DNA from 3 places in the Pseudomonas sp. c313 genome. Region 3 is predicted to be linked to each of the others. Evidence: predicted binding sites of a transcription regulator. Region 3 holds the regulator's gene; each other region holds the start of a gene.
What was found. The regulator FliA, encoded in region 3, starts transcription of late flagellar genes. The targets are predictions, from matches to a motif close to CTAAAGTTTNNNNNNNNNNNGCCGNTAA.
Positions count from the first base shown of each region.

Region 1 (4,193 bases), on a different contig from region 3:
AATCTGCAAATAACTTCCAGACCATCAAGTTTGGGAATACCAATATCAAGTATGACGATGTCAGGCATATGTTCGCGGGCAAGTTGTAAAGCATCGACACCGTTGTCGGTCTCGGCGACGACCTCGTAACCATGACGTTCCATTAGCATACGTACAGCAAGACGAATGACGGGATGATCATCCACGATCAGCACTTTATTCATGGGCAAGTCCAATTTCGCTGTTCGAGTTATTTAGAGCCAGCACAATAGCCTAGTCGTTTCCTCCTTGGCATAGCTCGCCCCCCCAAGCAACAGCAATCAGAGACCCACCCCACAAGGAGATAGGATTTAGCCTACAAAAAAACGTCAGCAAGGGTGTATCGCATGTTATTTGACCTTTCAGAATATTCCGCAGGCAAACATATTTTGAGTGAAACACTCCTACACAAAGGGGCTCAGCGTAAATATACCGCACACGAGCCCCAGGAAATGCCCCTTGCCTGCCTTTAACCTTACGCTGCTGACGCGCAGAGTATTAACGTTGTAAACGTTCTCAAGAGAAGTTAGCCGTTAATATTCCTGTAAATCTGACGTATAAGCCAATACCACACACCGATTAACCCTTCCGACACCACAAGGAAGATATCTAAACTTCAACGCCTCAACATCCCCTACAGCAAGCCAGGCAAATTAAACGTAGCGACACATAAACAGAGTTACCAAACCAGCGTTTAAAAAATTAAACCGATGCGACGCACTGGCTCCCCTCCATCAATAAAACACTATAAAAAAGTTCGGACTCCCCATAATTTCCAGTAAAAAAAAAGCCCCTTAAACAAGGGGCCTTTTCACAACAGCGCAGATATTTCAGAACAACTTACGGCCCTTGTTGGCCGCAATGCGCATGCGCAGTGCATTGAGCTTGATGAAGCCGGCCGCGTCCGCCTGGTTGTAGGCACCGCCATCTTCTTCAAAAGTAGCGATGTTGGCATCGAACAGCGACTCGTCCGACTTGCGCCCGGTGACGATGACGTTGCCCTTGTACAGTTTCAGGCGCACAACACCGCTCACGTGGGCCTGGGAAGCGTCGATCATCTGTTGCAGCATCAGACGCTCAGGGCTCCACCAGTAGCCGGTGTAGATCAGGCTGGCGTACTTGGGCATCAACTCGTCTTTGAGGTGAGCGACTTCACGGTCCAGGGTGATGGACTCAATGGCGCGGTGAGCACGCAGCATGATGGTGCCGCCTGGGGTTTCGTAGCAGCCACGGGACTTCATGCCCACGTAACGGTTCTCGACGATGTCCAGACGGCCAATACCGTGCTCGCCACCGATACGGTTCAAAGTCGCCAATACGGTGGCAGGGGTCATTTCGACGCCGTCCAGCGCGACGATGTCGCCGTTGCGGTAGGTCAGCTCCAGGTACTGTGCAGTGTCAGGCGCGTTCTCCGGGGAGACGGTCCATTTCCACATGTCTTCTTCGTGCTCGGTCCAGGTGTCTTCCAGCACGCCGCCTTCATAGGAGATGTGCAGCAAGTTGGCGTCCATCGAGTACGGGGACTTCTTCTTGCCGTGGCGCTCGATCGGAATGTTGTGCTTTTCAGCGTAATCCATCAGCTTTTCACGAGACAGCAGGTCCCATTCGCGCCAAGGGGCAATCACTTTCACACCAGGCTTCAACGCATAGGCGCCCAGTTCGAAACGCACCTGGTCGTTGCCCTTGCCGGTGGCGCCATGGGAAATGGCGTCAGCGCCGGTTTCGTTGGCGATTTCGATCAGGCGCTTGGCAATCAACGGACGTGCAATGGAGGTACCCAGCAGGTACTCGCCTTCGTAGACGGTGTTGGCGCGAAACATCGGGAAGACGAAATCGCGGACGAACTCTTCGCGCAGGTCGTCAATGTAGATCTCTTTCACGCCCATGGCTTGCGCCTTGGCACGTGCAGGTTCGACCTCTTCGCCCTGACCCAGGTCAGCGGTGAAGGTCACCACTTCACAGTTATAAGTATCCTGCAGCCACTTGAGGATCACCGAAGTGTCCAGGCCGCCGGAATACGCGAGAACGACCTTGTTTACGTCGGCCATGCCATCACTCCACGGGTTTTACGGAAAGGCGTCGATTCTACCGATCAAAACCGTGAATTTACAGGGGCGCGACAGCAAATGAAGATAAAGCGACAGATTCTGTCGGGCGGGCGACGAATAGCCGCACCTCAGGAGGTGGAGGCGGCGCTACTCGGGGCCTTCGCCTGGGGCGTAGGCTTCTCGGGGGCCGGCACCCGCTCCAGATGAATATTGACACGGCGATTCTTCGCCCGGTTGCCTGGATTGGTGTTCGGTGCCAGCGGGTAACGTTCGCCGTGAAAACGCAAGACAATCTGCGATTCAGGGATGCCGTTGGCCTTGAGAAAGTCCATCACCGCCAGGCCGCGACGCCTTGAAAGGTCACGATTGGCCAGGCGATTGCCGCTGTTGTCCGAGTGGCCGTCCAACTCGATATGATTGACGGTCGGATCGGCCTTGATGAATTCCAGCATCACCAACAGTTTGGCCTTGGCAGCGGCGTCCAGATCGATGCCACCACCGGGAAAACCTACCTCGGCCTGTTTGACCTGCTCGAAATTCATCGGCAGCAATTTCGCGGTACACAACTGATAGTCGCTGTAGGCCTTGTTGAACTTCGCCGGCAATAGACGTATTTCGGAGTAACCCCCATCGCGGCCGTAGTGGCGCACCGTCGGGCTGCGGCCATCGAGCAAGCCATTGAATAAACGCCCGGCCTGGGCCTGGGAGCTGTTGAACAGCACATCACCGCTACCGGCACGCACTGCTCCCAGATTGATATCACCGCGCCCCGGCTGCCACGGCGCTGCTGCCGCCAATAGTGTCGCGGAACCTGCACCCAGAGAGCCGTTATAGGCTTTCAGGCGAAATGTTGCCTGCTCGCCCGCACGGCGCACGAACTCGCCAGAACCAAAATCGCTGATCGGCTGGCTCAAGCGACACTCGAATTTGTCGCCTTCTACCTTCCACTCAATATTCTCCAGACGGGTCTGGAACGTGAGGGCCATCGCGGGCAAGCTGGCGAACACACTGAGCAGGGCTAGATAATGCTGGCGCACGGGAGGCTCCATTGGTTTCTACAACACATCAAGGCGTCATACATCGTTAAGGCATACCCAGGGATATCGGTCGCATCCTGCAAAACTTGATAGCGAGTGCCTGCAAGAGTCTTTTCCGGTAGCATTCCCACCAGATTGACCCGCCTGGAATCCCCAATGTCCGACCGCCTGACCCTGCTGCGTCCCGACGACTGGCATATTCATCTTCGCGATGGTGCAGCGTTGCCCCAAACCGTGGCCGATGTAGCGCGCACGTTTGGCCGCGCCATCATCATGCCTAACCTGGTACCTCCGGTGCGTAACGCCGCGGAAGCCGACGCCTATCGCCAGCGCATTCTCGCTGCACGACCGGCCGGTAGCCGCTTCGAACCGTTGATGGTGCTGTACCTGACCGACCGTACCCAGCCCGAAGAAATTCGCGAGGCCAAGGCCAGCGGCTTTGTCCACGCCGCCAAGATGTACCCGGCCGGCGCAACCACCAACTCAGATTCTGGCGTGACCAGCATAGATAAGATCCTGCCGGCTATCGAAGCCATGGCAGAGGTCGGCATGCCGTTGCTGATCCACGGCGAAGTCACCCGTGGCGATGTCGACGTATTCGATCGCGAGAAGATCTTTATCGACGAGCATATGCGTCGCGTGGTCGAGCTGTTCCCGACCCTTAAAGTCGTGTTCGAACACATCACCACTGCTGATGCCGTGCAGTTCGTCACAGAGGCCTCGGCCAACGTCGGCGCGACCATCACTGCGCATCACTTGCTGTACAACCGCAACCACATGCTGGTGGGCGGGATTCGGCCGCACTTCTACTGCCTGCCGATCCTCAAGCGAAACACCCATCAGGTCGCACTGCTCGATGCCGCCACCAGTGGCAGCGAGAAGTTCTTCCTCGGCACAGACTCCGCGCCCCACGCCCAGCACGCCAAGGAAGCTGCGTGTGGTTGTGCCGGCTGCTACACCGCCTATGCCGCAATCGAGCTGTACGCCGAGGCGTTCGAGCAACGCAACGCCCTGGACAAGCTTGAAGGTTTCGCCAGCCTCAATGGCCCGCGCTTCTACGGGCTGGCGGCGAATACCGACCGCATTACCC
Region 1 is NZ_JBUZRD010000003.1:405,416-409,608, reverse strand. It holds gene ACZRKZ_RS11370 (response regulator) at 1-203, opposite strand, end outside; gene ACZRKZ_RS11365 (argininosuccinate synthase) at 849-2,066, opposite strand; gene ACZRKZ_RS11360 (flagellar protein MotY) at 2,195-3,103, opposite strand; gene pyrC (dihydroorotase) at 3,260-4,193, shown strand, end outside.
Region 1: the regulator FliA is predicted to act here: its motif matches at 3,167-3,194, upstream of ACZRKZ_RS11360 (flagellar protein MotY).

Region 2 (4,193 bases), on a different contig from region 3:
ACTTGGACGGTGACGGCTTTACACCTCTGTCCAGCGTCCAGGCCTTGTCCGAAGCAAGTTATGCGCCAGGCCTTTATTCCTCAGGGACGAGGTCTCGCAGCACGAACACCATACCCGCGCTTTCATACAGGCGCCGGGCCCGCACATTGGTTTCCAGCACCTTGAGATCGACGAAGCCTTCGCGGCGCTGCTGAAACACCTGAAACACCTGCTGCAACAAGGCCCGGCCCAGGCCCTGGCCTTGAGCGTTGGGATGGATCACCAGGTTCTTGATATAGGCGCTGGTCCAGCATTGCGCCACGCCAACGATGCCGCTGGCGTTACTGGCGACGATGCACAGGGTCGGGTCGAACTCGGCGTCGGTGACGAACTGTTGGCACCACTGCTCAAGGGGGGCAACCCGACCACCGCCCTGTTGATAACCCAGGAGCAGCACGGCGTGGATCGCCGGGGCCAGTTCTTCGTGGTAGTGCTCCAGGCGAATATCTGCAGGCCATTGCGGCGCGGGCAGGGCGCCACGCAAGTCTCGGCGCAGCAACTGGAAATACTCGCCCATCGGTCAGAGGCCCTGCTGCGCCACGGTCTGCGCGGCGACCACCAGGCATTTGGTCAGCTCCGGCGAGGAAAACTTGGTCAACACCGCGTTGGCCCCGGCCAGTCTGGCTTTTTCGCTGTTCATGGCGCTGTCCAGGGAGGTGTGCAGCAGCACATAGAGGTCCTGGAAGTCCGGGGTTTCCCGCAGGGTGCGGGTTAAGGCATAACCGTCCATCTCGGACATTTCGATGTCCGATACCACCACGTTGATCTGTTCGGCGGTGCCTTGCAGCTCCAGTAGGCAATCAATGGCTTCCTTGGCACTGCGGGCGGTGTGGCAATGCAGGCCGAGGTTGCGCAGGGTATGTACCGATTGTTGCAACGCCACCTGGCTGTCATCAACTACCAGGATTCGTGCATGGCCCAGCACTTCGGCCTCTTCCATGCTCAAGTCGGTGGGCGCTACTTCAATCTGCACCGGGGCAATGGCGTGGATGACTTTTTCGATGTCCAGCACCTGCACCAATACCCCGTCGACCTGGGTCACGCCGGTAATGAACGAACGGCTGCCACCGGAACCAAAGGGCGGCGGACGAACGTCGGTGGTCAGGCAGTGGACGATCCGGCTTACCGCTTGTACGTGCAGGCCTTGTTTGGAGCGGCTGACGTCAGTGACGATCAGGCAGCCGCCATCCGGGTCTTCCAGGGGCATTTCCCCCAGGGCCCTGCTCAGGTCGATCACCGACAACGCCGCGCCGCGCAGGGTGGCGATGCCTTTGACGTGAGGGTGAGACTCCGGCAGCTTGGTCAGCGGCGGGCAAGGGATGATTTCACTGACTTTCAGCAGGTTTATGGCCATCAGCTTGCCGCTGCGCAAGGTAAAAAGCAGAAGTGAGAGTGAGTCTGCGCGGGCTTTGGTGGTGGACATAGAAACCTTCTGTGGATCAGGGATGACGATCTATAGGGGGTTATCGACTTGAGTGGCCCATGCTTTAGCATTAAAAGCGGGAGCTACTGGAACCCTGCAGCAGTTGTCGAGCCCCAGCGAGGCTACGACGGACGCACCACCGCAATCAGCTCAGCCCCACACCGAGTTGCACCCGACGCAAGCTGCTACGAGAGTAGCAGCGTTTCGAGGGCGCTTAGCCCTTCCACACCTGCGGGTTGACCAGATCTTGCGGACGCTCGCCCAGCAGCGCGCTGCGCAGGTTATCCAGGGCGCGGTTGGCCATGGCTTCGCGGGTTTCATGGGTGGCCGAGCCGATATGCGGCAAAGTCACCGCGTTGCTGAGTTGGAACAACGGCGACTCGGCCAGCGGCTCCCGTTCGTAGACGTCCAGCCCGGCGCCACGAATCCGCTGGTTTTGCAGGGCTTCGATCAGCGCCGATTCGTCCACCACCGGGCCACGGGAGATATTTACCAGGATCGCGCTGGACTTCATCAGCCCCAGCTCGCGATGGCTGATCAAGTGTTTGGTCTTCTCGCTCAACGGCACCACCAGGCAGACAAAATCTGCCTCGGCCAGCAACTGGTCGAGGCTGCGAAATTGCGCGCCCAGCTCTTGCTCCAACGCGGTCTTGCGGCTGTTGCCGCTGTAGAGGATCGACATATTGAAGCCCAGGCGGCCACGACGGGCGATGGCCGCGCCGATATTGCCCATGCCGACTATTCCTAAGGTCTTGCCGTGCACATCACAACCAAACAACGGCGCACCGACACTGGCTTTCCACTGGCCGGCCTTGGTCCAGGCATCCAGCTCGGCCACTCGGCGGGCGCTGCTCATCAGCAGGGCGAAGGCCAGGTCGGCGGTGCTTTCGGTGAGCACGTCGGGGGTGTTGGTGAGCATGATCCCGCGCTCGTTGAAGTAGGCGACGTCGTAGTTGTCATAGCCCATCGAGACGCTGGAGACCACTTCCAGCTTTGTCGCACCCTCCAACTGTGCCCGCCCGAGCTTGCGGCCCACCCCGATCAGCCCGTGGGCGTGGGGTAGGGCTTCATTGAACTGGGCATTGATATCGCCGAGCTTGGGATTGGGGGCGATAACCTCGAAGTCCTGTTGCAGGCGCTCGATCATTTCGGGAGTGACACGGCTGAAAGCGAGAACGGTCTTTTTCATGGGAGGCGGGCTCATCAATACGGCTGAGAATGCCAAGCACGCTAACATTTATCCGGTATCCGGGCACTGCAAAACCACCAAGACAGTTGCTGCTACAGGGGGGGATCAGTTACTCAACCGCGCCCCACCCAAACTCCCACTCAACTCATACGCCGCCAATTCTGCCTGGTGGGCCGCCAGAATCTCCGGCAATGAACCGCGCAGGTATTCCACCCACGTCTTGATCTTCGCATCCAGGTACTGGCGCGACGGGTAGATGGCGTACAGGTTCAGCTCCTGGGAGCGGTAGTTGGGCATCACCCGCACCAATGTGCCGTTGCGCAGCCCTTCAATGGCCGCATACACCGGCAACAGACCTACACCCATGCCACTGATGATGGCGGTTTTCATCGCGTCGGCGGAGTTCACCAGAAAGGGTGACCGGTTGATGTTGACGCTCTCCTGGCCGTCCGGGCCGTTGAAGGTCCATTTGTCCAGTTGGATCACCGGGCTCACCAGGCGCAGGCAGGAATGGTTAAGCAAATCGCCGGGCCGTTGCGCGCAGCCATTGGCTTTGACGTAAGCGGGCGAGGCACAGGCGATGCTGTAAGTTATCCCCAGGCGCTGGGACACAAAACCCGAATCCGCCAGTTCGCTGGCGAGCACGATGGACACGTCATAGCCCTCGTCCAGCAGGTCTGGCACGCGGTTGGCCAGGGTCAGGTCGAAGGTCACGTCCGGGTGAGTGCGGCGATAGCGGGCGATGGCATCGATCACAAAGTGCTGGCCGATGCCGGTCATGGTGTGCACTTTCAACTGTCCGGAGGGACGCGCGTGGGCATCGCTGGCTTCGGCTTCAGCTTCCTCGACGTACGCCAGGATTTGCTCGCAGCGCAATAAATAGCGTTTGCCAGCCTCTGTCAGGGCGATGCGGCGGGTCGTACGGTTGAGCAGGCGGGTTTGCAGATGGGCCTCAAGGTTTGAGACCGCGCGCGAGACGTTGGCAGTGGTGGTGTCCAGTTGCACGGCGGCGGCGGTGAAGCTGCCGGCCTCGGCCACGCTACTGAACGCGCGCATATTTTGCAAAGTATCCATGGGGTGCTCTCAAGGGAGATGGCAAATTGTGACACGAAGTTGCAGGACCCAGTGATCCCTACTAACGGATTATCGCCTTAACGGTAATAAAGATTCACAGGAATCCCACCTTATCGCCATCCAGATGGCCCCCTAGAATTGCACCACCTTCCCCGCAACACCCTCTCAGGAATTCGCAGCAGTGCCGCGTCGCATCAACAGAGAGCTGAAGACTCTCAGTGTTTGGGTTTTATCGTTAGCAATCAGCGGCTGCATCGGAACCGGGGGCATTGCTCCCCAAGGCACGTCCCTCGCAGCCAACACCTTGGTCACCGACGAAGCGATCCGCAGCGCTGCCCAGGACGCCCACTGGCCCACCGCCCGATGGTGGCAGGCCTACGGCGACCCCCAGCTCAATCGTTGGATCGACCTTGCCGTGCAAGGCAGCCCGAGCATGGCCATGGCTGCAGCGCGGGTTCGTGAAGCGCG
Region 2 is NZ_JBUZRD010000003.1:269,862-274,054, forward strand. It holds gene ACZRKZ_RS10745 (GNAT family N-acetyltransferase) at 74-556, opposite strand; gene ACZRKZ_RS10750 (chemotaxis protein CheW) at 560-1,462, opposite strand; gene ACZRKZ_RS10755 (2-hydroxyacid dehydrogenase) at 1,677-2,651, opposite strand; gene ACZRKZ_RS10760 (LysR family transcriptional regulator) at 2,757-3,725, opposite strand; gene ACZRKZ_RS10765 (efflux transporter outer membrane subunit) at 3,907-4,193, shown strand, end outside.
Region 2: the regulator FliA is predicted to act here: its motif matches at 1,503-1,530, upstream of ACZRKZ_RS10750 (chemotaxis protein CheW).

Region 3 (4,193 bases):
TCGTCCAGCCGTGCGGTATCAACCCGTACGGTGGTTTCGGCTTCACTGACGGGTTGCTTGTCCGGGGTGGGGGCAGCAGGTGCTCGCGCTGGGGCCGGGGCAGGCACAGGTTTCGCAGCCACTGGCGCAGCGGCCTTGGCGGCAACCGGAGCCGGTGTGGCAACAGCGGCCGTGGCCGTGGCAGCAGCGGCAGGTGCGACGTCGGAGAACTTGCCCTTGCCATGCAGGTCATCGAGCAGGGATTCGAACTCGTGATCAGAGATCAGGCCATCGGCAGCGGGTGCGGCTGGCGCAGCAGCCGCAGCGACTGCCGGCAGCGCTTCAGCGGCAAACGAGCCCTTGCCATGCAACTGATCCAGCAATGCTTCGAATTCGTCGTCGGTGATTTCATTGCTGGCAGGTGCAGCCGCTTTCACTGGAGCGGGCGTCGCCGCCACGGCGTCGGGGGCAAACTGGCCCTTGCCATGCAACTGGTCGAGCAACGACTCGAACTCGTCGTCGGTAATGTCTTCGGTAGTCGGCACCATTGTTGGTGTCGCGGCTACCGGAGCCTCAGCCTGGGCCTTGACGGCATTGAGCGAGTCAAGCAGTTGTTCAAATTCGCTGTCAGTGACATCACCCGCAGGCTCGGCCACAGGTTCAGCCACCGGTGCAGGTGCAGGTGCATTGGCAGCCGGTTCTGCCAGGCGCGCCAGAGCGGCCAGCAATTGCGGGGTGGCGGCAGTGATCGGTGCACGTTCGCGCACTTCACTGAACATGCCGTTGACCGCGTCCAATGCTTCCAGAATCACGTCCATCAATTCCGAGTCGACGTGCCGCTCACCCTTGCGCAGGATGTCGAACACGTTCTCGGCGATGTGACAGCACTCCACCAGCTCATGGAGCTGGAGGAAGCCGGCGCCCCCTTTTACAGTGTGAAAACCGCGAAAAATTGCATTGAGCAGGTTCGCATCATCCGGTCGGCTTTCCAGCTCAACCAGTTGCTCGGACAGTTGCTCCAAAATTTCGCCGGCCTCTACAAGAAAATCCTGAAGGATTTCTTCATCGGCGCCGAAGCTCATGTACGTGTGCTCCTAAAATCCAAGACTGGACAGCAAATCGTCTACGTCATCTTGCCCTGACATAACGTCTTCACGTTTATCGGCATGAATCTGCGGACCTTCACCCTTGGCGAGGTGTTTTTGTGGATCTTTTTCCGAGAGGATCGCTTCGCGGTCATGTTCAATACCGGCAAAACGATCCACCTGCCCGGCCATCAGCACCAGTTTGAGCAAATTGCTTTCCACTTCAGTGACCAGTTGGGTCACTCGTTTGATCACCTGGCCGGTGAGGTCCTGGTAATCCTGGGCCAGCAGAATGTCGTTGAGGTTGCTGGAAACCGTGCGGTTTTCCTGCTCACTGCGCGACAGAAACCCTTCGACCCGACGCGCCAGCTCACGAAATTCTTCGGCGCCCACTTCCCGGCGCATGAAACGGCCCCAGTCGGTGCCCAGCGCCTTGGCTTCATTGGACATGCCGTTGACCAGAGGCGTGGCGTTTTCCACCAGATCCATGGTGCGGTTCGCCGCCGCCTCAGTCAGCCTGACCACATAGGACAGGCGTTCGGTGGCATCGGTGATTTGCGAGATTTCTTCGGCCTGGGGCATGTGCGGGTCAATCTGAAAATTGACGATTGCACTGTGCAACTCACGGGTGAGTTTGCCCACTTCCTGGTACAGGCCGCGATCACGGGTCTGGTTAAGCTCATGGATCAACTGCACCGCATCGCCGAACCGGCCTTTTTCAAGGCTTTCGACCAACTGGTGAGCATGTTTTTTCAGGGTCGATTCGAAATCGGCCTGCGATGATTCGTTATGCTCCATAGCTCCCCCGTGGCGACATCAATGGTTGATGCGTTCGAAGATTTTTTCGATCTTCTCTTTCAAGGCCAATGCGGTGAATGGCTTGACCACGTAGCCGTTGACCCCGGCCTGGGCGGCTTCGATGATCTGTTCACGCTTGGCTTCGGCGGTCACCATCAGCACGGGAAGGCTGCGCAGTTTTTCATCAGCGCGCACATGACGCAGCAAATCGATACCGGTCATGCCCGGCATGTTCCAGTTGGTTACCAGAAAGTCGATGCTCCCGCTGTTGAGGATCGGAATCGCTGTAATGCCGTCATCCGCCTCGACCGTGTTAGTGAACCCAAGGTCACGCAACAGGTTTTTTATGATCCGCCGCATCGTTGAGAAGTCATCAACGATGAGGATTTTCATGTTCTTGTCCAATTCGACCTCCAAGCAGTCTTAAACGCGTCCAGCACCTGGCGCGCCATTTCAATCAACAGGCGTTACACAAAAAGGACTGCTGGGGTACACCACGGGCTAACCCGCCCACACCAAGAGCATGGACGGTGTCGTTCGCAGTGTCCCCACACTGCCTGTCAGCGCGCTCGCCACTCTCCCAAACGCCCCCGCAAGCGGGCCGCGCACTGGCTGTGTAACTGGCTGACCCGCGATTCGCTGACCCCCAGGACCTCACCGATTTCCTTGAGGTTCAGCTCTTCGTCGTAGTACAGCGCCAACACTAGTCGCTCACGCTCCGGCAAATTGGCAATCGCGTCCGCCAGTGCGCCCTGGAAGCGTTCATCTTCCAGATCGCGCGACGGTTCAAGATGAGCACTCGCGCCGTCCTCATGCAGCCCTTCATGTTCGCCGTCCTGCAACAGGTCGTCGAAACTGAACAAGCGACTGCCCAAGGTATCGTTCAAAATCCCGTAGTAATCGTCGAGACTCAATTGGAGTTCGGCCGCAACTTCGTGATCTTTAGCGTCACGACCGGTTTTTGCTTCAATTGAGCGAATTGCGTCACTTACCATGCGGGTATTGCGGTGGACCGAACGCGGCGCCCAATCACCTTTACGCACTTCGTCGAGCATCGCGCCACGGATACGGATACCCGCATACGTCTCGAAACTCGCACCCTTGCTCGCGTCATATTTGGTCGACACTTCGAGCAAGCCGATCATGCCTGCCTGGATCAGGTCTTCGACCTGGACGCTGGCAGGCAAGCGTGCCAGCAAGTGGTAGGCAATGCGCTTGACCAAGGGCGCATAGCGCTCAATCAATTCGCCTTGGCTATCACGAGCCGAACTCTTGTAAAGGTTATAGCCGCTGGCTGTCATAACACCGGTCCTGCGCTCGTCTGATGCACCAATCGCTCGACGAAAAACTCCAGATGCCCCCGGGGATTGGCGGGCAACGGCCAAGTATCGACCTTCTGAGCAATAGCCTTGAACGCCAGTGCGCACTTCGAACGAGGGAATGCTTCATAGACTGCACGCTGCTTTTGCACAGCCTTGCGCACACACTCGTCATAGGGAACTGCGCCAACATATTGTAAGGCGACATCGAGGAAGCGATCCGTGACCTTGGTCAACTTGGCGAACAGGTTGCGTCCTTCCTGCGGGCTTTGGGCCATGTTGGCCAGCACGCGAAAGCGGTTCATGCCGTAGTCGCGGTTAAGCAGTTTGATCAGGGCGTAGGCGTCGGTGATCGAGGTGGGCTCGTCGCAGACCACCAGCAACACTTCTTGCGCTGCGCGCACAAAGCTGACCACGGACTCACCAATCCCGGCGGCGGTGTCGATCACCAGCACGTCGAGGTTGTCGCCAATATCGCTGAAGGCCTGAATCAGGCCCGCATGCTGCGCCGGGCTCAGATGCACCATACTCTGGGTGCCAGAGGCAGCCGGCACGATGCGAACCCCGCCGGGCCCCTGCAACAGCACGTCGCGCAGCTCACAGCGGCCTTCGATGACATCGGCCAATGTATGTTTGGGCGTCAGTCCCAGCAGAACGTCAACGTTCGCCAGTCCCAGGTCGGCATCCAGCAGCATGACGCGGCGGCCAAGCTCTGCCAGGGCCAGGGACAAATTCACTGACACGTTAGTTTTCCCGACGCCACCTTTGCCGCCGGTCACCGCGATCACCTGTACGGGATGCATGCTGCCCATTTTATTTCTTTACCTTGTCTTGCTTAGACGCAGGCTACATGAGGTGGTCGCGCGAACTGCTGGCAGACCATCGATGTAGGTACTTTTTTGCACTGTCGTTTTAAAATTGAAGGCCATGTTGCCCTCAGCCGACCCGTTTGGCCGGACTGTGGTAGAGATCCGCGAACATGTCAGCCATCGCTTCCTCACTGGGTTCTTCC
Region 3 is NZ_JBUZRD010000001.1:681,317-685,509, reverse strand. It holds gene ACZRKZ_RS03355 (chemotaxis protein CheA) at 1-1,061, opposite strand, end outside; gene ACZRKZ_RS03350 (protein phosphatase CheZ) at 1,074-1,862, opposite strand; gene ACZRKZ_RS03345 (chemotaxis response regulator CheY) at 1,881-2,255, opposite strand; gene fliA (RNA polymerase sigma factor FliA) at 2,423-3,163, opposite strand; gene fleN (flagellar synthesis regulator FleN) at 3,160-3,993, opposite strand; gene flhF (flagellar biosynthesis protein FlhF) at 4,118-4,193, opposite strand, start outside.